3 regions of the Streptomyces sp. NPDC014995 genome follow, and region 2 is predicted to be linked to each of the others. Evidence: riboswitches for the same ligand, from Rfam matches in the RefSeq annotation. Region 2 holds a riboswitch; each other region holds the start of a gene.
The links. Region 2 has a riboswitch for thiamine pyrophosphate ahead of thiO (glycine oxidase ThiO). Riboswitches for the same ligand answer to the same signal wherever they lie in the genome.

Region 1: it holds a riboswitch for thiamine pyrophosphate, as region 2 does, so the genes downstream of both, thiC (phosphomethylpyrimidine synthase ThiC) here and thiO (glycine oxidase ThiO) in region 2, are expected to answer to the same signal.
Region 3: it holds a riboswitch for thiamine pyrophosphate, as region 2 does, so the genes downstream of both, ACF1A1_RS22500 (thiamine ABC transporter substrate binding subunit) here and thiO (glycine oxidase ThiO) in region 2, are expected to answer to the same signal.

Annotation. Positions count from the first base shown of each region.
Region 1 covers NZ_JBIBVX010000002.1:212,545-219,899, reverse strand. Annotated here, with positions in the region: gene ACF1A1_RS05380 (SsgA family sporulation/cell division regulator) at 1-206, shown strand, start outside; gene ACF1A1_RS05375 (YibE/F family protein) at 523-2,418, opposite strand; TPP riboswitch at 2,491-2,680, shown strand; gene thiC (phosphomethylpyrimidine synthase ThiC) at 2,673-4,469, shown strand; gene ACF1A1_RS05365 (VWA domain-containing protein) at 4,802-6,238, shown strand; gene ACF1A1_RS05360 (hypothetical protein) at 6,356-7,240, opposite strand.
Region 2 covers NZ_JBIBVX010000001.1:430,802-438,156, forward strand. Annotated here, with positions in the region: gene ACF1A1_RS01945 (Rv2175c family DNA-binding protein) at 1-112, opposite strand, end outside; gene ACF1A1_RS01950 (NAD(P)/FAD-dependent oxidoreductase) at 316-1,557, opposite strand; gene ACF1A1_RS01955 (hypothetical protein) at 1,590-1,940, opposite strand; TPP riboswitch at 1,993-2,104, shown strand; gene thiO (glycine oxidase ThiO) at 2,102-3,265, shown strand; gene thiS (sulfur carrier protein ThiS) at 3,262-3,462, shown strand; gene ACF1A1_RS01970 (thiazole synthase) at 3,466-4,260, shown strand; gene pknB (Stk1 family PASTA domain-containing Ser/Thr kinase) at 4,604-6,541, shown strand; gene ACF1A1_RS01980 (deoxyribonuclease IV) at 6,630-7,355, shown strand, end outside.
Region 3 covers NZ_JBIBVX010000011.1:123,786-131,140, reverse strand. Annotated here, with positions in the region: gene ACF1A1_RS22510 (hypothetical protein) at 103-729, shown strand; gene rlmN (23S rRNA (adenine(2503)-C(2))-methyltransferase RlmN) at 900-2,006, shown strand; TPP riboswitch at 2,049-2,156, shown strand; gene ACF1A1_RS22500 (thiamine ABC transporter substrate binding subunit) at 2,238-3,320, shown strand; gene ACF1A1_RS22495 (ABC transporter permease) at 3,359-4,960, shown strand; gene ACF1A1_RS22490 (ABC transporter ATP-binding protein) at 4,960-5,979, shown strand; gene ACF1A1_RS22485 (LAETG motif-containing sortase-dependent surface protein) at 6,136-6,870, opposite strand; gene ACF1A1_RS22480 (LOG family protein) at 7,031-7,355, opposite strand, start outside.

The DNA.
Region 1 (7,355 bases), on a different contig from region 2:
CGGATGCACTGAGCGAGGTCCTGATCCGGCTCCAGGTCGGGAGCGACCAGGCGGTGTTCCGCTCCTCGGCGGCACCGCTCGTGGCCTTCCTCGACCGCACCGACAAGCTGGTGCCGTTGGGCCAGGAGGGTGCGCTCGCCGACTTCGACGCCCATCTCGACGAGGCGCTGGACCGGATCCTGGCGGAGGAGCAGAGCGCCGGCTGAGGGGTGCGGCGGCGAACGGTGGCGGAACGCTTCGGCAGGGGTGGGGCTGTGCAGGAACGCTTCTTCTGAGCGGCGGCGGTGCCCCGAACCCGCCCTGGCGCCGGGCCTCCGAGCAAGAGGGAGGTCCCGGCCCCGACACCGCGCTGCCGAGGATCGAGGAGGCGCCGATTTGCCGTGGGAGTGCGCCAAGCGCCGGACGTGCGGGCCGCACCAGCGATCGTGCAGGCCGCACAACGATCGCAGGCCGCACAGCGATCGCAGGCTGCCTAGCGATCGTGCGGGCCGGTCGTCGGTACCGGCTCGCACGCACGCCGCGTCAGCGCTTGCGTCGCCTGCCGCGACCGCCTCGGGCCGCCTGCGGCGCCGGGCCTGCCGTACCGGCCGGCGTCGCCCCCGGTGCCCCCTCCGGGGCCGTCCCGGTCGCCGTACCGGGCTGCGGTCGGTCGGCCGAGACCACCAGGGCCGCCAGGGCCGTGGTCACCGGCACCGACGCGACCAGCCCGATCGAGCCCACCAGCGTGCGCACGATCTCCTCGGCGACCAACTCGCTGTTGGCGACCGTACCGACGCTGCTCTGGGCGATCGAGAAGAGCAGCAGCAGCGGCAACGCGGCGCCGGCGTAGGCGAGGACGAGCGTGTTCACCACGGACGCGATGTGGTCGCGGCCGATCCGGATGCCGGCCCGGTACAGCCCGCGCCAGCCCATCGACGGGTTGGCCTCGTGCAGTTCCCAGACCGCCGACGTCTGGGTGACCGTCACGTCGTCGAGGACACCGAGTGAGCCGATGATGATGCCGGCGAGCAGCAGACCGCTCATGTCGATCGACGGATACAGGCCGTGGATGAGACCGGTGTTGTCGTCCGTGTTGCCGGTCAGCGCGGCCCAGTCGATGAACCACGAGCCGAGGACGCCGATCAGCAACAGGGAGATGAGCGTCCCGAGGACCGCGACCGAGGTGCGGGCCGAGAGGCCATGACACAGATAGAGCGCGATCAGCATGATCGCACTCGACCCCACCACCGCCACGACCAGTGGGTTCGAGCCCTGAAGGATCGCGGGCAGGATGAAGAAGTTCAGGATCAGGAAGCTGATGGTCAGCGCGACCAGCGCCATGACGCCCCGCAGCCGCCCGACGACCACGACGGCGACGGCGAAGATGGCGGCGAGCAGTCCCAGGGGAACGCGGCGGTTCACGTCGGTGACCGAGTACTGCAGGTCCTTCGGCGCGGAGGGCTCGTAGGCGACCACGACCTCCTGGCCCTCGCGCAACTGCCGTGACTGGTCCGGCTGCACGATCTCGGTGAACGTACGGCCCTTGTCGTTGCCGGTGTCCACCCGGATGGTGGCCCGCTTGCAGGTGCCGTTCGCCTGCTGCTGGGCGGAGGAGCCCTCGGCCGTGGAGGTGTCGCCGGTCGGGGTGTCGCCCGAGGCGTTCACCGACGAGCAGCTCACGCTCACGACCTCGGTGACTGTCGCGTGCTGGGTCTGCCGGTCGAAGCCGACTCCCGTTCGCTCGTGCGGCGGGGCACCGCCGGGCCACAGCACGACCAGCCCGGCCAGCACGGCCACGGCGAAGGGGATGAGGACGGCCGCGATGACCTTGCGCAGGTGCTGGGAGACGGGAGCGGCCGGGCCGTGACCATGGCTGTGCGAGTGCCCGTGCCCACCGCCGGAACCCGGGCCGTTGCCCCCACCGGGGCCCGGGCCGTTGCCGCCACCGGGACCCGGGCCATGCCCACCGCTGTGTCCGTCGCCGGGGCCGTGTCCGTGCCCGTGTCCGTGGCCACCGTCCTGCCCACCACCAGGACCGCGCTCGCCCCCACCGGGGCCTCGCCCGGCGCCACTGGAGCCGTACTCACCATCACCGAACCCATGCCCGGCGCCACGGGAGCCGCGCTCCCCGCCACCGGACCCGGGTCCGCCATACCCGCCGCCCGGCTGCTGATCGCCGTCACGCCTCTGCGCACCGCCGAAGCCAGGGCGACCGCCGCCGTATCCAGGACCCTGGGGCCGGCCGCTGCCGGCGAAATCGCGATCGTCTCCAGGGCCAGGACCAGGACCAAGACCAGAGCCAGGACTGGCACCGGGACCGGCATCGGGGCCATGGCCGCGGCTGCGGCCGGTGCCGGAGCTGGGGCCGTGGCCGCCTCCGGCACCCGTTCCGCGGGGCGGCTCGGGCGGTGGGTACGGGGGATGGTGTGTCGTGGTCACCGACCGATCATCGCAAGAACGACCGGGGCCCCCTGTTCACCGCGCCCGAATTGCCGCTAGCGTGGGGTCAACCTTTGCACACGCGGGAGCTCGGAGCACCGGGCTGAGAGGGCGCTGACCTCCGTCTTCGCGATGTTTCACGTGGAACGTCACCGGAATCGAGTGATGTTTCACATGAAACGTCGGCAGACGGTAGCCGCTGCGTCGACCGCTGAACCTGTTACCGGGTAATGCCGGCGTAGGGAGTAGGTCTCATGACCAACAAGGACGCACGCACGCCTGCCTCCACGCAGATCTCCACGGAGATCTCCGCCAACGGGGAGGCCGGGAAGTCCATCGGCTGGCACAAGGCGTATGTCGAGGGCGCACGCCCCGACCTGCGGGTGCCGGTCCGTCAGGTGCACCTCACCAACGGGCAGTCGGTCACGCTGTACGACACGTCCGGTCCGTACACCGATCCGCTCGTCGAGACCGACGTCCGCAGGGGCCTGCCGCCGCTGCGGGAGAACTGGATCATCGCCCGCGGCGACACCGAGGAGTACGCGGGCCGCCCCGTCCGTCCCGAGGACGACGGCATCAAGCACACCGCACCGCGCGGTGGGCTGCGCAACCTCGACGCCGTTTTCCCCGGGCGGCCTCGTCTGCCGCGCCGGAGCCGCGACGGCAAGGCGGTCACCCAGCTCGCGTACGCACGCCGGGGCGAGATCACGCCCGAGATGGAGTACGTGGCCATCCGGGAGAACGTGTCGCCCGAGGTGGTCCGCGAGGAGATCGCGGCAGGCCGGGCGGTCCTGCCCGCGAACGTCAACCACCCGGAGATCGAGCCGATGATCATCGGCAAGCGGTTCCTGGTGAAGGTCAACGCCAATATCGGCAACTCCGCCGTCACCTCCTCCATCGAGGAGGAGGTCGAGAAGATGACCTGGGCGACCCGCTGGGGTGCCGACACGGTCATGGACCTGTCCACCGGTCGCAACATCCACACCACTCGCGAGTGGGTGCTGCGCAACTCCCCCGTCCCCATCGGCACCGTGCCGCTCTACCAGGCCCTCGAGAAGGTCGACGGCAGGGCCGAGGAGCTGACCTGGGAGATCTACAAGGACACGGTCATCGAGCAGGCCGAGCAGGGCGTGGACTACATGACGGTCCACGCGGGCGTGCGTCTGCCGTACGTCCCGCTGACGGCGAACCGCAAGACCGGCATCGTCTCGCGTGGCGGCTCGATCATGGCGGCGTGGTGCCTGGCCCACCACAAGGAATCGTTCCTCTACGAGAACTTCGAGGAACTCTGCGAGATCCTCGCCGCCTACGACGTCACGTACTCGCTCGGGGACGGTCTGCGGCCCGGTTCGATCGCGGACGCCAATGACGAGGCGCAGTTCGCGGAGTTGCGCACGCTCGGGGAACTCAACCGGATCGCGAAGCGTTTCCATGTTCAGACGATGATCGAGGGCCCGGGACATGTCCCGATGCACAAGATCAAGGAGAACATCGACCTTCAGCAGGAGATCTGCGATGAAGCTCCGTTCTATACGCTCGGTCCGCTGACGACGGACGTCGCGCCGGCGTACGACCACATCACCTCCGGCATCGGTGCCGCGATGATCGCCTGGTGGGGCACGGCCATGCTCTGCTACGTCACGCCCAAGGAACATCTGGGCCTGCCCAACCGTGACGACGTCAAGACCGGCGTCATCACCTACAAGATCGCCGCCCACGCAGCCGACCTCGCCAAGGGGCACCCCGGTGCGCAGGAATGGGACGACGCGCTGTCCGACGCCCGCTTCGAGTTCCGCTGGGAGGACCAGTTCAACCTGGCCCTCGACCCGGACACGGCCCGTGAGTTCCACGACGAGACACTGCCGGCGGAGCCGGCCAAGACCGCTCACTTCTGCTCGATGTGCGGGCCGAAGTTCTGCTCGATGAAGATCTCCCAGGACATCCGCCGCGAACACGGCGGAACGCGCACGGAGATCGAGGAGGGGATGGCCCAGAAGTCGAAGGAGTTCGCGGCGGCGGGCAACCGGGTGTATCTGCCGTTGGCGGACTGACACCCACCCGCGTCGGTCCACCGGCTCGTGTCGGCCCGTCGGCTGCCGCCCACCCGGGGCGGGCTCGTCGGCGCGTCGGTCCGGGGTGGTGCTCTCCGGTTCCGGTGAGCCGAGGCGAGCGCCGCCCCTGTGCCCACGGCGACCGACCCGGGGCGTCGCGGGCACGCCCATCGCGTGCCGGCGGTGAGGTCCGGCCCGCCCGGCCCGTCCCCGGCCCGTTCAGTCCGCCCGGCCCGTTCGGCTCATTCGGCCCGTCCGGTCCGTCCGGTCCGTCCAGCCGTCCGGCCTCCCAAGAGGCTTGCTCGTGGGGCGTGGGTCGGCAGACTGGCCCCATGACAGCGCGATCCATGAGCAAGGGCGCCAATCTGCCGGTCGACGCGTCGGCCGTGCGCGTCGAGATCAGCTGGGCCGAGAGGGCCGGTGGGCCGGACGTCGACGCGTCGGCACTGTTGTTGACCGCGGCCGGGAGGGTGCGCGACGACGGCGACTTCGTCTTCTACAACCAGCCGCGGCATGCCTCCGATGCCGTGACCCACCTGGGGAAGCGCAGTGACGCCGGTGTCACGACGGACGCGGTGGAGGTGGACCTGCGGGCGCTGGAGAGTGCGGTCGCGCGTGTGGAGCTGTGTGCGTCGGCGGACGGGGGCACCTTCGGGCAGGTGAATGGTCTGACACTGAGGCTGCTCGACTCGGGGAGCCTGGCCGAGCTGGCGCGCTTCGAGATGCAGGGGGAGACGGAGACTGCGTTCATCGGCGGCGAGTTGTACCTGCGCGAGGGGAGGTGGAAGTTCCGGGCGGTCGGACAGGGGTACGCCTCCGGGCTCGCGGGACTGGCCACCGACTTCGGCATCACCGTCGATGACGAACCGTCAGAGACGGTCGCTCCCCAGGCAACGGTCACCTCCCCGGCGACGGCCCTCGCCCCGGCACCGTATCCCCAGGCACCGCCCGTCCACCCTGCCCCGCCGGTTTCCCCTCCGGCTCAGGCACCTGCCGGTCCTCGCCTGACGAAGGGCGAGGAGCGACTCCCCGTCGACATGCGCAAGCGGCTGTCCCTGCGCAAGGAGCAGGTGGCCGTCAGCCTGAGCAAGCGGGGAGCGACGGGTGTCAGGGCGAGGGTCGTGCTCGTGCTCGACGCCTCCGGATCCATGGCCTTCCTCTACTCCCGGGGCGTGGTCGCGGACGTCGTGGAACGCATGGCGGCGGTGGCGGCCCAGCTCGACGACGACGGCGAGATGCAGGCCTGGACGTTCGCCTCCCACGCTGCCCGCCTGCCCGACCTGCGCCTGGGTGAACTCCCCGAGTGGCTGCGGCTGCATGTGCGGGTGGGGGAGATCAACCTCTTCCGTCGTGGCAAGAAGCCGAGGAGGGGCCTGGAACCCGGGCAGGTCGACATGCGGACGGTCGGTATCCAGAACGAGGAGCAGAAGGCGATCGCCCAGGTCAGAGAGTATGTACGGGAGAACCCGGCGGCCGCCCCGACCCTGGTGCTGTTCTTCTCCGACGGCGGTGTCTACCGGGACGCCGCGATCGAACGGGAACTGCGTGCCGCGGTGGAGGAGCCGATCTTCTGGCAGTTCGTGGGCCTCGGCCGGTCCAACTACGGGGTGCTGGAACGCTTCGACACCCTCCCCGGTCGCCGCGTCGACAACGTCGGCTTCTTCGCCGTCGACGACATCAGCACCGTCCCGGACCAGGAGCTGTACGACCGGCTCCTGTCCGAGTTCCCGTCCTGGATCACGGCGGCCGGCCGAGCGGGCATCCTCTGACCTCGCCAGGTCGCTCCCGGCAGCGAGCGGTGAGCCGGTCGCCGAGACCGGCAGTTCCCCGATTTCAGCCGGGCGTACGGCTTGCGCTCCCCTTCGGCGGGGGCGCAAGCCGAAGGCCTATTCCGGCTGGTTTTCCGGGCCTCCGAAGTCCGGGCTGGTGTAGTCCGGGCTGCTGAAGCTGGGGCGGGAGCCGGCCGAGCGTCCGTCGCCGGGGCTGGTGAAGCCCGGACGGTCGTAGCCGATCTTCGGCAGACGGCCGGTGGGCGCCGGCGGGGCCGGTTCGGGGTGCAGTGCGGCGGCCGTGCCGGGGTCGGCGAGGGCCTCGCGCAGAAACGGCAGGATGCCCCGTCGCAGCAGGGCTTCCCGCCAGGCTTCCTTGGCGCGGGCGACCTCCTCGCTCAGTTCGCCGTACGGCCCGGCCTCCAGGGAGGGCCGGTTACGCAGGGCGGTGAGCAGGAGTCCGACGGTGGCGACGAGGATCGCGGCCGCGGCGATGCCCCCGAACGCCCAACCGGCGGTCACCATGGCCTGGGCGAACGACTGCTCGGGGTCGAGCATCCGGAGGACGTATCCGACGAGCAGGAAGATCACCGCGGCGGTTCCGGCGAGAACGGGGGTGAGGACGGCGGCGACGGCGACGGCGCCCGCTCCGGCGGTCTCGGCGACCTGGGCCGCCTCCCCCATGGTGGCGGCGAGCCCCATCCCGCCCACGCCCGGCTCACCGGAGCCGGACGCATGGGTGGGTGACGACGGGGTGGACGGCGCCGGGTGGCGCAGTTCCTCGCGGACCTTCACGTAGTGCTGGTACTCGGTCGCCGCGGCCGCCGTGATGAGTGCGGTGGCGTTGAGTGCCATGGTGCGCAGTTGTTCGGCGTTGAGCCGCTGGCCGACAGCGGCCAGTTCCGGGTGGTGTGGTGCGGAGCGCAGCGCCTCGTCGAGGATCCGCTCGTACTCCTGGCGGTCCTCGCTGTGCAGGTGCTGCGGAACGCTGTTCATGTGCATCCCCCGATGCTCCGTAGGGCTTGGGGCTCGCATGCCAACGAGCCGTCGGGCAGAAACGGAGGGGAGCCTGCTACGGATAAGCCGATGGTAGAGCGGCGACGGCATGAGGTAACAG
Region 2 (7,355 bases):
CCTTGACCAGCTGCCGGACGCGCGTCACCTCGACGCCGAGCATTTCGGCGATGTCGGGCAGCGTGAGCCAGGCGGGGACGAGAGCATCGATCTTTGCGTCAATCTCGGTCACGGGAACAAGCCTGCCATCTGCCACTGACAGTCGGAAGCCGGGTCGCTCCGGCGGGGCCTGATCGGCAAGGCGTTCGGATCGGACCGTCACCGCTTTCCGCCCGGCTCCTCACACCCGGATCAGGCCGCCACCGCATCCCACCCGGCTCCTCCGGCCTCGGATCGGGCTGCCACCGCCCTCCGCCCGGCTCCTCCCACCCCAAGTCAGGCCGTCGCCGCCTTCAACGGTCTCGCCGGGTCCACGAGCAGCCGCGGGTTCATCGGTGTGCCCGCCTCGATCAGCCGGCGTCCCTGGGCGAGGTCGCGCGGGCGGCCCACCGCGAGGAGGGCGACGAGACGGTCCTCGCGCAGCCAGCAGACCGTCCAGGCCGGTCCGGACGGGTCGCCGCGCCACAGGGTGGTGTCGGCGCCGGTGTGGTGGCCGGCGTACTGGACGAAGCGGCCGAACTGCTCGGACCAGAAGTACGGGACCGGGTCGTAGACCGCCGGGGGCTCGCCGGTGGTCTCGGCGAGGATGTTCGCGGCGACCGTGCGCGGGCCCTGGAGGGCGTTGTCCCAGTGGTGGACGAGGAGCCGCTCGCCGTACCGTCCCGACGGGAAGGAGGCGCAGTCGCCGACCGCGTACACGTCCGGCGCGGAGGTGCGCAGGTGGGCGTCGGCCACGACCTCGCCGTGCGTGCCCAGCTCGATGCCGGAGCCGGCCAGCCAGGCCGTGGCGGGGCGGGCGCCGATGCCGACCACGACGGCGTCGGCGGGCAGCCGCGAGCCGTCGTCGAGGACGACCGCGCCGGGCTCGACGCGCTCCACGCGCGCGCCGGTGCGCAGTTCGGTGCCGCTGTCGGCGTACCAGGCGGCCATCGGGGCGGCGACCTCGGCGGGCAGGGCGCCGGCCAGCGGCCGGTCGGCGGCCTCGACGACGGTGACCGCGCAGCCCGCCTCGCGCGCGGCCGTGGCGAACTCGGCGCCGATCCAGCCGGCGCCGACGACCACGATGTCGTGCTGCCGGGCGAGCACGGGCCGCAGCCGTTCGGCGTCGTCCAGGGTGCGCAGCAGGTGGACGCCGGGCACGCCCTCGGCGCCGGGCAGCCGGATCGGTTCGGCGCCGGTGGCGAGGACGAGGACGTCGTACGGGACGGGCCCGGCCTCGGTGTCCAGCTCGTGGTCGGCGGTGCGTACGCCGAGGGCCTCGCTGCCCAGCCGTAGTCCGATGTCGAGGCTCTCGAAGTCGACGTCGAAGGCCGAGCCCTCCGCCTTGCCGAGCAGGACGGCCTTGGACAGTGGGGGCCGGTCGTAGGGCTGGTGGGGTTCGGCCCCGATCAGGGTCACCGTGCCGGTGAAGCCCTGTTCGCGCAGCGCGACCGCGGTCTGCACCCCGGCCATGCCCGCGCCGACGACGACCACGCGCCGCCCGGGTGCCCTGCCTTCTTCCTGCGTCTGCTCACTCACCTGATCACCTTAGACAACTGACGAATCGTCAGTCAGCCGTCGTGCTCCGTGACCTGCTCCACAACGCTCGTCCCGCTGCCCGGCCGCGACTCCCACTCCCACGTCTCGTCGAGGCGCACCCGGCCGTCGGGCAGTTCCACGACCGTCGAGACGCAGTGTCCGCAGGACGTCGTCCCGTCCTGCCCGAGCTGCACGTACCGGAAGTCGAGCCGGTCTCCTTCCCGCGTACCCACCAGGTGCCCGCGCACGACGTCGCCACCCGCGTAGTCGGCCCAGATCACGCCGTCCCGCTCGTGGTACGCGAAGCGGGTGCGGGTGCCGACCTGGCCGGGCGCCTGGTCGGCGACGGGGGCGAGGACGAGACCGTCGAGCGAACGGGGCACAGGCGGAGGCTCCCTTACTGAGTGGTGCGGGGGCGGGCTAGGGTGGCCAACGTAGAGCACTCGCGGGAGCCCGGACGCACCGGGCTGAGAGGGAGGCTGGCGGCCTCCGACCGTACGAACCTGATCCGGGTCATGCCGGCGAAGGGAGGGGCTGGACGCCCATGTCCTCACGTACGTCAGACGTCCTCGTCATCGGGGGCGGCATCATCGGGCTCGTCACGGCGTGGCGGGCCGCGCAGCGCGGGTTCGCCACGGCGGTGGTGGACCCCGAACCGGGTGGCGGGGCCGCGCAGGTGGCGGCCGGGATGCTGGCCGCCGTCACGGAACTGCACTACGGCGAGCAGACGCTGCTCGGCCTGAACCTCGCGTCGGCCCGCCGCTATCCGGACTTCGCGGCCGAGCTGACCGGGCTCACCGGCCACGACCTCGGCTACCGTCGCTCGGGCACGCTCGCGGTCGCGCTGGACGCCGACGACCGCGCCCATCTACGGGAACTGCACGCCCTGCAACGGCAGTCGGGGCTGGAGTCGGAGTGGCTGTCCGGGCGGGAGTGCCGGCGCCTGGAGCCGATGCTCGCGCCGGGGGTGCGCGGTGGGCTGCGGGTGGACGGCGACCACCAGATCGATCCGCGGCGGCTGGCGGGCGCGCTCGTGGCCGCGTGCGAGCGGGTGGGCGTGGTCTTCCACCGGACCTGGGCCGAACGGCTGTCCGTGGTGGCCGGCCGGGCCGCCGGGGTCCTCACGCGCGCGGGTACGGCGCTGGGCGCCGGGCAGGTGGTGCTCGCGGCCGGCAGTCTCAGCGGACGGCTCGCCGGTGTGCCGGACGAGGTGCTGCCGCCGGTGCGGCCGGTGAAGGGGCAGGTGCTGCGGCTGCACGTGCCCCAGCGGTACGCGCCGTTCCTGAACCGGACGGTACGGGCCGTGGTCCGCGGCAGCCAGGTGTACCTGGTGCCGCGGGAGAACGGCGAGCTGGTCGTCGGCGCGACCAGTGAGGAGCTGGGCTGGGACACGACGGTGACGGCGGGCGGCGTGTACGAGCTGCTGCGGGACGCGCACGAGCTGGTGCCCGGGATCACCGAGCTGCCGTTGACGGAGACCCGCGCGGGCCTGCGCCCGGGATCGCCGGACAACGGGCCGCTGCTCGGGCCGACCGAGCTGGACGGATTGCTGCTGGCGACCGGGCACTACCGCAACGGCGTGCTGCTCACGCCCGTGACCGGCGACGCGATGGCGCATGTGCTGGCCACCGGTGAACTCCCCGACGAGGCCCGTCCCTTCACACCCCGGCGCTTCGGCGCCGCCGCACTCTCGGAGCAGCCCGCATGAACATCTCCGTCAACGGGGAATCCCGGGAGGTCGCTCCCGGTACGGCCCTCGACGCCGTCGTACGGTCCCTCACCGCGGCGCCCTCCGGAGTGGCCGCCGCCCTCAACGAGACCGTCGTCCCGCGCGCGCGGTGGTCCGCCACGGCCCTCTCCGAGGGGGACCGTGTGGAAGTCCTCACGGCCGTCCAGGGAGGCTGAGCCATGGCCGACGATCCCTTCGTCCTCGGCGGTACGACCTTCTCGTCCCGTCTGATCATGGGTACGGGCGGTGCGCCCAGCCTGGACGTGCTGGAGCGGGCGCTGGTCGCCTCCGGGACCGAGCTGACCACCGTCGCGATGCGGCGGGTCGACCCCTCGGTGCACGGGTCCGTGCTGTCGGTGCTGGAGCGGCTCGGGATCCGGGTGCTGCCGAACACGGCGGGGTGCTTCACCGCCGGGGAGGCCGTCCTGACGGCGCGCCTCGCGCGGGAGGCGTTGGGGACGGATCTGGTCAAGCTGGAGGTCATCGCCGACGAGCGGACCCTGCTGCCGGACCCGGTCGAGCTGCTCGACGCCGCCGAGACGCTGGTCGACGACGGGTTCACGGTGTTGCCGTACACCAACGACGATCCCGTGCTGGCGCGGAAGCTGGAGGACGTGGGGTGTGCGGCGGTGATGCCGCTGGGGTCGCCGATCGGATCGGGGCTCGGGATCCGCAACCCGCACAACTTCCAGCTGATCGTCGAGCACGCGCGCGTGCCGGTGATCCTGGACGCGGGGGCCGGTACGGCGTCGGATGTGGCACTGGCGATGGAGCTGGGGTGTGCGGGGGTGATGCTGGCGTCGGCGGTGACGCGGGCGCAGGACCCCGAGCGGATGGCGCTGGCCATGCGGGCGGGCGTGGAGGCGGGGAGGCTGGCCCGGCTGGCGGGTCGGATTCCGCGTCGTCACTTCGCCGAGGCGTCGTCTCCCGCGGAGGGCCTGGCGGCGCTGGACCCGGAGCGTCCCGCGTTCTGACCCGGCGCCCCGGCCCCCTCCCCCGGAGGGCGGAACACCATCGGCGGCTCCCGCGCCGTGCCACGCGGCTGCCACGCCGTGCTGCCCGACAGCCGTGTCGTGCTCCCGCCAGCCGCGCACGGCGCGCGCCCTGCCCGGCGACAGCCCTGTCGCGCTCCGCTGCGCAGGAGCGCAGGGCAGCCCTGGCACGCTCCCCTCGGTACACAACCCGCCCCGGCTCCTCCTCCCCACCCCGCGGCGCCCGCCTCGCGCCACCCGCCCCAAGTCACAGCTCCGCTGCAGTCCCGCGCCGATCAGGGTGGACGAGGTGGGGGTGTCCGTGGGGGCTCGTACACTCGCGTGCGTGGACACGACCCTTCAGGACCCTCTGGTCGGGCAGGTGCTCGACGGGCGTTATCGCGTGGACGCGCGGATCGCGGTCGGCGGCATGGCCACGGTCTACCGGGCCGTGGACACCCGACTCGACCGGGTCCTCGCGCTCAAGGTGATGCACCCGACGCTCGCGACCGACGCCTCGTTCGTGGAGCGCTTCATCCGGGAGGCGAAGTCCGTCGCGCGCCTGGCGCACCCGAATGTCGTGCAGGTGTTCGACCAGGGGACGGACGGGTCGTACGTCTACCTCGCCATGGAGTACGTCGCCGGCTGCACCCTGCGGGACGTGCTGCGCGAGCGCGGGGCGCTGCAGCCGCGGGCCGCGCTGGACATTCTGGAGCCGGTGCTCGCCGCGCTCGGTGCCGCGCACCGGGCCGGGTTCGTGCACCGGGACATGAAGCCCGAGAACGTGCTGATAGGGGACGACGGACGGGTCAAGGTCGCCGACTTCGGGCTCGTGCGGTCCGTGGACACCGTCACCAGCACCACCGGTGCCGTCCTCGGCACCGTCGCGTATCTCGCGCCCGAGCAGCTCGAGCAGGGCACCTCGGACGCGCGCGTGGACGTGTACGCGTGCGGGGTCGTGCTCTACGAGATGCTCACCGGGGACAAGCCGCACGACGGGGACTCCCCCGCCATCGTGCTGTACAAGCACCTGCACGAGGACGTGCCCCCGCCCTCGGCCGCCGTGCCCGGTCTGCCGTACGAGCTGGACGACCTGGTCGCCTCGGCCACCGCCCGCACCCCCGACGTCCGGCCGTACGACGCCGTGGCCCTGCTCGCGCAGGCGCGGGAGGCGCGTGCCGCGCTGGGCGAGGAGCAGTTGGACGCACTGCCGCCGCAGGCCCGCTCCGCGGAGCACGACAACGCCGGGGACCGCACGAGTGTGATTCCCCGCTCACTGACCGTGCCCCGGCCGCTGCCGGTCAACGAGGACGAGGAACCCGCGGGCGGGGACGCGCTGAACCAGACCTCCCGGTTCGAGGCGGAGCCTCCGCTGCCGCCCCGGCGCCGTTCCGGACCGCCCCGCCGCGGGCTGCTCGCGATCGTCACCGCCGTCCTGCTGGTGCTCGGTCTCGGCGCGGGCGTCTGGTACATCAACTCCGGCCAGTTCACCAAGGTGCCGGCGGTGCTGACGCAGACCCAGGCGCGGGCCGAGCAGCGGCTGGAGGCGGCCGGGCTCGAAGTCGGCGCGATCAAGCACCGGTACAGCGACACCGTCAAGCGCGGCACGGTGATCAGCACCGACCCGGAGCCGGGCGCCCGCATCCGCAAGAACGACACCGTGGCCCTCGTCGTCTCCGACGGCCCCGAGACCGTGAAGGTGCCCTACCTGAAGGGCACCCGGCTGGCCAAGGCCAAGGCACAGCTGAAGGAGGACGGGCTGGAGCCGGGGGTGGTCACGGAGGCGTTCAGCGAAGAAGTCGCCAAGGGTGCCGTGATCAGCAGCGACCCCGAGGCGGGCACGGAGCGGCGCGCGGGCACGGCGGTCTCCCTCGTCGTCAGCAAGGGCAGCCCGGTCGACGTCCCGGACGTCACCGGCGACGACCCGGCCGACGCCAGGGCCGAGCTGGAGGAGGCCGGCCTGAAGGTGAAGATCTCCGCCGAGAGGATCAACTCCGAGTACGACAAGGGCCGGGTCGCCGCCCAGTCACCGGGCCCGCAGAAGCAGGCCGCCGAGGGTGACACGGTGACGCTGACGCTGTCCAAGGGCCCGGAGATGGTCGAGGTCCCGGACGTGGTGGGCGCGAGCGTGGACGACGCGAAGAAGCTGCTGGAGGAGTCCGGCTTCGGGGTCAAGGAGGACCGGGGGCTGCTGGGGCTGTTCGGTGACACGGTGAAGAGCCAGTCCGTGGAGGGCGGCGAGACCGCGCCCAAGGGGTCGACGATCACCATCACCATCCGGTGACCGGCCGCTCCCCCCACCTTCCCGTCACCGGCCGCCCGGCGCGGCATCCGGTGACCGGCCGCCCAGCGCGGCATGACACCCTGAACGGGTGAGTCACCAGCACCCCTTCCCCTCCCGCAACCCCGTCGGCGGCCACGTCCCCGTGGCCGGCGGTCTGCACTCGGTGGGGCTGTCGTACGCCCATGACCTCAAGGCCGAGACGGTCCAGGTCTTCGTCGCCAACCCGCGCGGCTGGGCCACCCCGGCCGGGAACCCGCGGCAGGACGAGGCGTTCCGGGAGGCGTGCGCGGCGGAGTCGATCCCGGCGTACGTGCACGCGCCGTACCTGATCAACTTCGGCTCGCACACCGAGGCCACGGTCGAGCGGTCGGTGGAGTCGCTGCGGCACTCGCTGCGCCGCGGGCGGGAGATCGGCGCGCTGGGCGTGGTGGTGCACACCGGGAGCGCGACGGGCGGGCGGGAGCGGTCCGTGGCGCTGAAACAGGTCCGCGAGTACCTGCTGCCGCTGCTGGACGAGCTGACCCACGACGACGATCCGTTTCTGCTGCTGGAGTCCACCGCCGGTCAGGGTTCCTCGCTCTGTTCCCGGACCTGGGACTTCGGGCCGTACTTCGAGGCGCTGGACGCCCATCCGAAGCTCGGGGTGTGCCTCGACACCTGCCACGTCTTCGCCGCCGGGCACGACCTGACCGGACCCGCCGGCATGCACCAGACCCTCGATCTGCTGGTGGACACGGTCGGTGCGGGCCGGCTGAAGCTGATCCACGCCAACGACTCCAAGGACGTGGTCGGCGCCCACAAGGACCGGCACGAG
Region 3 (7,355 bases), on a different contig from region 2:
AACGAGCGTGTGTGGCCGCGTCCTGGCCGGATCGCCCCCTTGTGCGCCCTTCGTGTGCGTGTCACACAGTTCTGAGGCGGGACCTGGGGGAGGGAGCACTGCATGTCGGTGTTGGGTGGCTATCCGGTAGGGCCGTCGGCCTGGGCCGTCGAGCGGTTCGGGCGGCATGCCGGCGCGCTTGCCGCTGCGGTCCCGGTGCAACTGGCCAAGGCACACGGGAAAGCTCATGCCGCGCACCTCGCTGCGGGACTGAAGAAGCGGAGTCCGTACGGTGTCGCCCTAGCAGGGCTGGTGCGCGAGAACCTGGCGGAGACGGCGCGTGAGCTGGGGGAAGCCGTTCGAGACGTGCGCGGGTACGAGTATGCGGTGATCAATGATCACGCACTCTTCCCGTTCCGGTACGCGGACAGGCCGAGGCCCCTGGACCGAGCCCGGCTGCCGGCCAACGCGTCGCCCACTCGGCACCGGCTGTTCCGGGCGCACGGGCCGCAGCCTCCGGAAGGCTTGTTCGACGTCGATGAGGACCTGGCGACCGAGGAGTATCTGGGGCTGCACGAGGTGTTCGAGGAGCTGGGAGCTTCCACCAGGCTGGTCTGTGTGTTCTTCACGGCCGACGTCGAAAACGGCATCCATGCCATCCACTGGGGGGACGCCCACCTCGAGCCCGACCGCACCTTCACATGGCCCTACAAGGAGCAGCTCCCGGTCGCTCCCGTGCAGATGGAGTGATGGGTGGTGGCGTCGCTGTCTGGACACGGCGAGTCGGAGGCTGGCTGAGCCCTGGGCCGTCCCTGGGCCGTCCGAGGCCGACCAACGCTGACAGACGCCGCCCACGGGTGACCACCCCCACCCCGCTCTGGCCTGGGGTCCCGGAGATGATCTGCCACACTGGACGTGTTATGCCTGCACCCGGAGAACTCACTTTCGTCGCCCCCCGCGGAGCCAAGAAGCCGCCGCGGCATCTCGCCGACCTCTCGCCCGCCGAGCGGAAGGAGGCGGTGGCGGAGATCGGTGAGAAGCCGTTCCGGGCGAAGCAGTTGTCGCAGCACTACTTCGCGCGGTACGCGCACGACCCGGCGGAGTGGACCGACATCCCCGCCGGAGCGCGCGGGAAGCTGCGTGAGGCGCTGCTGCCCGATCTGATGACGGTCGTCCGGCATCTGTCGACCGACCAGGGCACCACCCGCAAGACGCTGTGGCGGCTGTTCGACGGGACGCTGGTCGAGTCGGTGCTCATGCGGTATCCGGACCGGGTCACCATGTGCATCAGCTCGCAGGCGGGGTGCGGGATGAACTGCCCCTTCTGCGCGACCGGGCAGGCGGGGCTCGACCGGAACCTGTCGACCGCCGAGATCGTCCACCAGATCGTGGACGGGATGCGGGCGCTCAGGGACGGGGAGGTCCCGGGCGGGCCGGCCCGGCTGTCCAACATCGTCTTCATGGGCATGGGCGAGCCCCTCGCCAACTACAAGCGGGTCGTCGGCGCGATCCGCGCCCTCACCGACCCGACGCCGGACGGGCTCGGGCTGTCGCAGCGCGGGATCACCGTGTCGACCGTCGGGCTGGTGCCGGCCATCCACCGGTTCTCCGACGAGGGCTTCAAGTGCCGGCTCGCGATCTCGCTGCACGCCCCGGACGACGAGCTGCGCGACACCCTCGTCCCGGTGAACACCCGGTGGAAGGTGCGCGAGGTGCTCGACGCCGGCTTCGAGTACGCCGAGAGGTCCGGGCGGCGGCTGTCCATCGAGTACGCCCTGATCCGTGACATCAACGACCAGGCCTGGCGGGGAGACCGACTCGGACGGCTGCTCAAGGGCCGGCCGGTGCACGTCAACCTGATCCCGCTCAACCCGACCCCGGGCTCGAAGTGGACCGCTTCCCGGCCCGAGGACGAGAAGGCGTTCGTCGAGGCCATCGCGGCGCACGGGGTACCCGTCACCGTCCGGGACACCCGTGGCCAGGAGATCGACGGGGCGTGTGGTCAGCTCGCCGCCACCGAGCGGTAGTCTGACCGGCGTAAGCACCACCATCGGTATTCAGACACCTTCATATTCCGACAGGGGAGCGCCACAGCGCTGAGAGTGCGGCAACCGGGCCGCAGACCCTCTGAACCTCGCCCAGGTCATTCTGGGTAGGGAGTTCGGTCATCACTCGAGCTGTTGCGCCCTGCCCGGGCACCCCCCCGCGGGTCCCGGGCAGGGCCGCGTCTCTTCCTGGTCACCTCCAGGAGGAATCCAGTGCACACCAGGACGTTCATGGCCGCGGCCGTCGGCCTCGGTCTCGTCACGCTGTCCGCGTGCGGTGCGTCGTCGTCCGACGACACGGGATCGAGCGGCGGCTCCCGGACCGTCACCCTCGTCAGCCACGACTCGTGGGCCGTCTCCAAGAGCGTGCTCGCGGACTTCGAGAAGCGGTCCGGCTACAAGGTCAAGGTCCTCAAGGACGGCGACGCCGGGCAGGCCGTCAACAAGGCCGTCCTCACCAAGGACAACCCGCAGGGCGACGTCTTCTTCGGCGTCGACAACACGCTCCTGTCGCGGGCCCTCGACAACGGGCTGTTCCAGTCGTACGAGGCCAAGGGGCTCGACCAGGTCGACACCCGGTACCAGCTCGACGCGGCAAAGCACCGGGTCACGCCCGTCGACTACGGCGACATCTGCGTCAACTACGACAAGAAGTACTTCGCCGACCACAAGCTGGCCCCGCCCGCCTCCTTCGACGACCTGGTCAAGCCCGCCTACAAGAACCTCCTGGTCACCGAGAACGCCTCCACCTCCTCGCCCGGCCTCGGCTTCCTGCTTGGCACCGCCGCCCGGTACGGCGACGACGCGTGGCAGGACTACTGGAAGAAGCTCAAGGCCAACGGCGTGAAGGTGGTCGACGGCTGGGAGCAGGCGTACAACGAGGAGTTCTCCGGGTCGGCAGGCGGCAGGAAGGCCGGGGCGGACCGGCCGCTCGTCGTCTCCTACGCCTCCTCGCCGCCCGCCGAGGTCATCTACGGCGACCCGAAGCCGACGACCGCCCCGACCGGTGTCGCGACCGGCACCTGCTTCCGGCAGATCGAGTTCGCCGGGCTGCTGAGCAACGCGGAGAACAGCGCGGGCGGCAAGGCGCTGATCGACTTCCTGATCTCGAAGGAGTTCCAGGAGGACATGCCGCTCAACATGTTCGTCTACCCGGTGGTGAAGGGCGCGGCCGTGCCCGTCGAGTTCACCCGGTACGGGCCCGCCGCCGAGGACCCCGAGACCATGGACCCGGCGAAGATCGCCGCCGACCGTGACGACTGGGTCAAGTCGTGGACCTCGCTCGTACTGAAGTAGGGGCCACCCGACGCGGGAGCGCGGCGCGGCTGGGGCTCATGGTCCTGCCCGTCGCGTTCTTCGGGGTCTTCTTCGCCTATCCCGTCGCCGCGATCGTCTCGCGCGGGCTCCGGGCCGACGGGGTCTGGCACTTCGGGCGGCTCTGGGACGTGCTCGGACAGTCCGGCATCCGGCACGTCCTGTGGTTCACCACCTGGCAGGCGCTCGCCTCCACCGCGCTGACCCTCCTGCTCGCCCTGCCCGCCGCGTACGTCTTCGCCCGCTTCGCCTTCCCCGGCAAGCAGGTGCTGCGGGCGGTCGTGACCGTCCCGTTCGTGCTGCCGACGGTCGTCGTCGGTACGGCGTTCCTGGCCCTCGTCGGACGCGGCGGGCTGCTCGACGAGCTGTGGGGCGTACGGCTGGACACCACGGTGTGGGCGATCCTGCTCGCGCACGTCTTCTTCAACTACGCGGTCGTCGTGCGGACGGTGGGCGGGCTGTGGGCGCAGCTCGACCCGCGGCAGGAGGAGGCGGCGCGGATTCTGGGCGCGTCACCCTTCCGCGCCTGGCGTCAGGTCACGCTCCCGGCCCTGGCGCCCGCCGTGGCGGCGGCCACGCTCATGGTCTTCCTCTTCACCTTCACCTCGTTCGGCGTGGTCCAGATCCTCGGCGGGCCGACCTTCTCGACCCTGGAGGTCGAGATCTACCGGCAGACCTCGGAGATCTTCGACCTGTCCACGGCGGCCGTCCTGACGATCGTGCAGTTCGCGGCCGTCGGCGCGATCCTCGCCGTGCACGCCTGGACCGTACGGCGGCGGGAGACCGCGCTGCGGCTGGTGGACGCCTCCGTGACGGCGCGACGGCCGCGCGGGGCCGGGCAGTGGGGGCTGCTGGCCGGTGTCCTGGTCACCGTCGCCGTGCTGCTCCTGATGCCGCTCGCGGTGCTCGTGCAACGTTCGCTGGACGCGCCCGACCTCGCCTACTACCGGGCGCTGACCAGCGACGACGGCAACGTCTTCCTCGTCCCGCCGATCGACGCGATCGGCAACTCCCTGGAGTACGCCCTCGCCGCCACGGCCATCGCCGTGCTGGTCGGCGGGGCGGCGGCCGCGGCCCTGACCCGGCGCGACGCCGGACGCTTCGTCCGCGGCTTCGACGCGCTGCTGATGCTGCCGCTGGGCGTCTCCGCCGTGACCGTCGGCTTCGGCTTCCTGATCGCGCTCGACGAGCCCCCGCTGGACCTGCGCGGCACCTGGATCCTGGTGCCGCTGGCGCAGGCGCTGGTCGGCGTCCCCTTCGTCGTACGGACCATGCTGCCCGTGCTGCGGGCGGTGGACGTACGGCTGCGGGAGGCGGCGGCCGTGCTGGGGGCGTCGCCCTGGCGGGTGTGGCGGGAGGTGGACCTGCCGATGGTGCGGCGGGCGCTGCTCGTCGCGGCCGGGTTCGCCTTCGCGGTGTCGCTCGGGGAGTTCGGGGCGACGGTGTTCATCGCACGGCCCGACAACCCGACGCTGCCCGTCGCGGTGGCGCGGCTCCTCGGCCGGGCCGGTGAGCTCAACTACGGGCAGGCGATGGCCCTTTCCACGATTCTGATGCTGGTGTGCGCGGTGGCCCTGCTGGTGCTGGAGCGGCTGCGGACCGACCGGACGGGAGAGTTCTGATGCTGCTGCGGCTCGAGGGTGCGACCGTGCGGTTCGGCGGGCGGGCGGTGCTCGACGCCGTCGACCTCGCCGTCGCCGGGCACGAGGTGGTGTGCGTGCTCGGGCCGAGCGGCAGCGGCAAGTCGACCTTGCTGCGGGCGGTGGCCGGGCTGCAACCCCTCGACGCCGGGCGGGTGGTGCTCGACGGGCGCGACCAGGCGGGGGTGCCCGCGCACAAGCGGGAGCTCGGGCTGATGTTCCAGGACCATCAGCTGTTCCCGCAGCGGGACGTGGGCGGCAACGTGGCCTTCGGGCTGCGCATGCACGGCGTTCCCAGGCGGCACCAGGACGAGCGGGTACGGGAGTTGCTGGACCTCGTCGGGCTGCCGGGCGCCGCCGGCCGGGCCGTCGCCTCGCTCTCCGGCGGTGAGCAGCAGCGGGTCGCGCTGGCCCGCGCGCTCGCGCCCCGGCCCCGGCTGCTGATGCTGGACGAGCCGCTCGGGCAGCTCGACCGGTCGCTGCGGGAGCGGCTGGTCGTCGAACTCCGCGAGTTGTTCGGGCGGTTGGGCACCACCGTGCTCGCGGTCACCCACGACCAGGGCGAGGCGTTCGCGCTCGCCGACCGGGTGGTGGTGATGCGGGACGGGCGGATCGCCCAGTCCGGTACGCCTCTCGAGGTGTGGCAGCGGCCGGCGGACGCGTTCGTGGCGCGCTTCCTCGGCTTCGACAACGTGGTGGAGGCGAGCGTCGCCGGGGAGGCCGCGGACACGCCGTGGGGCAAGGTGCCGGTGCCGGCCGGTTCCGGGCAGGGGACGCGCACGCTGCTCGTCCGGCCCGCCGGGGTGCGGCTGGTCGGCGCGGACGAGGGCCTGCGCTGCACGGTCGCCGCCCGCACCTTCAAGGGCACCCATGTCGCCGTCCGCCTCCAGCCGGAGGACGCGCCGCGTCTGGAGGCGGCGTGCGCGCTGCGGCTGGCGCCGGAGGTCGGGGACCCGGTCGGGGTGGCGTTCGACGCGGCCGAGGTCGTCGTGCTCGACTGACCGGCCGTCGCGCACACCGGCGACCTGGCCGTCGGCGCCCGGCGGGAGACACCGGCGGCGGCCGGCGAACCGCGTACTCCGGAGCGCACCGGCCGCGGCATCCGCCTCGGGTGGGACGCCGGTGGCCCGCCCCCTGGGGGACGGGCCGTAGGGGGATCAGCGGCTGCCCGGTCCCCGGCGGCGCATCCCGAAGAACACCGCGCCGCCGCCCACGGCGACCAGCACGGCCGCGATGCCGACGATCAGGCCGGTGTGGGAGTTGGCGCCGGTCTCGGCGAGGTTGGACTCACCGACCGCGGGCGACGGGGCGCTGCTCACGGTGGTGTCCGCGGGCGCGGTGCCGTCACTCGACGAGGGCGCCGCAGGCGACGAGGCCGGCGGGGCCGGTGTCCCGGAGTCGGTCCCGGCCGGGGTGGAGGCGGAGTCCGACGGAGACGGCGACGCCGACGGGCCGGTGGGCGTGGTGGGCGTGTCGTCGGCCGTGCAGGCCTTGGCCGGGGTGGTCAGGTTGCCTGCGATGTCGGCGTTGACCAGGACCTTGTCGTTCTTCGTGGCCGTGACGTGGATCCGGTAGACGGCGCCGGGCTCCCAGTCCTCGGCGAAGGTGACGGTGACGCCCTTCTTCGAGCCCTCGACCGTCTGCTCGCCGACCTGCCGGAGGTCGGCGCCGTTGTTCTCGAGGAACACCGTGACGACGGCCGGGGTCCCCGTCGGGTCCTTGTCGGTGACGGTGATGACGCCCTTCGCGCCGTCACAGGCGGCCGCGGCGGAGAAGTCCGTGATATCGCTGGCCAACGCCGAGCCGGAGGCCCCGAGGACGAGGGCGGCCGAGGCGGCGGTGACGCCGAGCATGCGCACCGAACGAGCGGCGGTACGGCGGGATGGGGACACGTTTGTCCTTTACGTGATGCGCAACTGCGGGGGGTGGAGGGGGAGGTGACGCCCCCTGTGCGGTGGGCGACAGCATCCCCGGGAGGCTCACAGGTCTATAAGCGTTCCATAAGTACTGTCAATGTGTGGACGCTTCGGGACCATTGCCTTTGCCCGCGCTTTAACCGCCGAGACGTTTCAACGCCTCTGGAGCCTCCTCGATCCGGTCGACCAGGGCGATCCGGTGCTCCATCGCGCGTTCCTCGGCGAGCGCCCGCAGCAGCGGCCACGTGGGCAGCCGCTCCGTCCAGTGCGCGCGGTTGACGAGCACCATGGGCGTGGGCTCCCCACGCGACTTGTAGTAGTTGGGCGTCGCGCTGTCGAAGATCTCCTGTACGGTCCCGGCGGCGCCCGGCAGGAAGACGACCCCCGCGGTGCAGCGGGCCAGCAGGCCGTCCTCGCGGGTGGCGTTGGAGAAGTACTTGGCGATGTGCGCGGCGAACGGG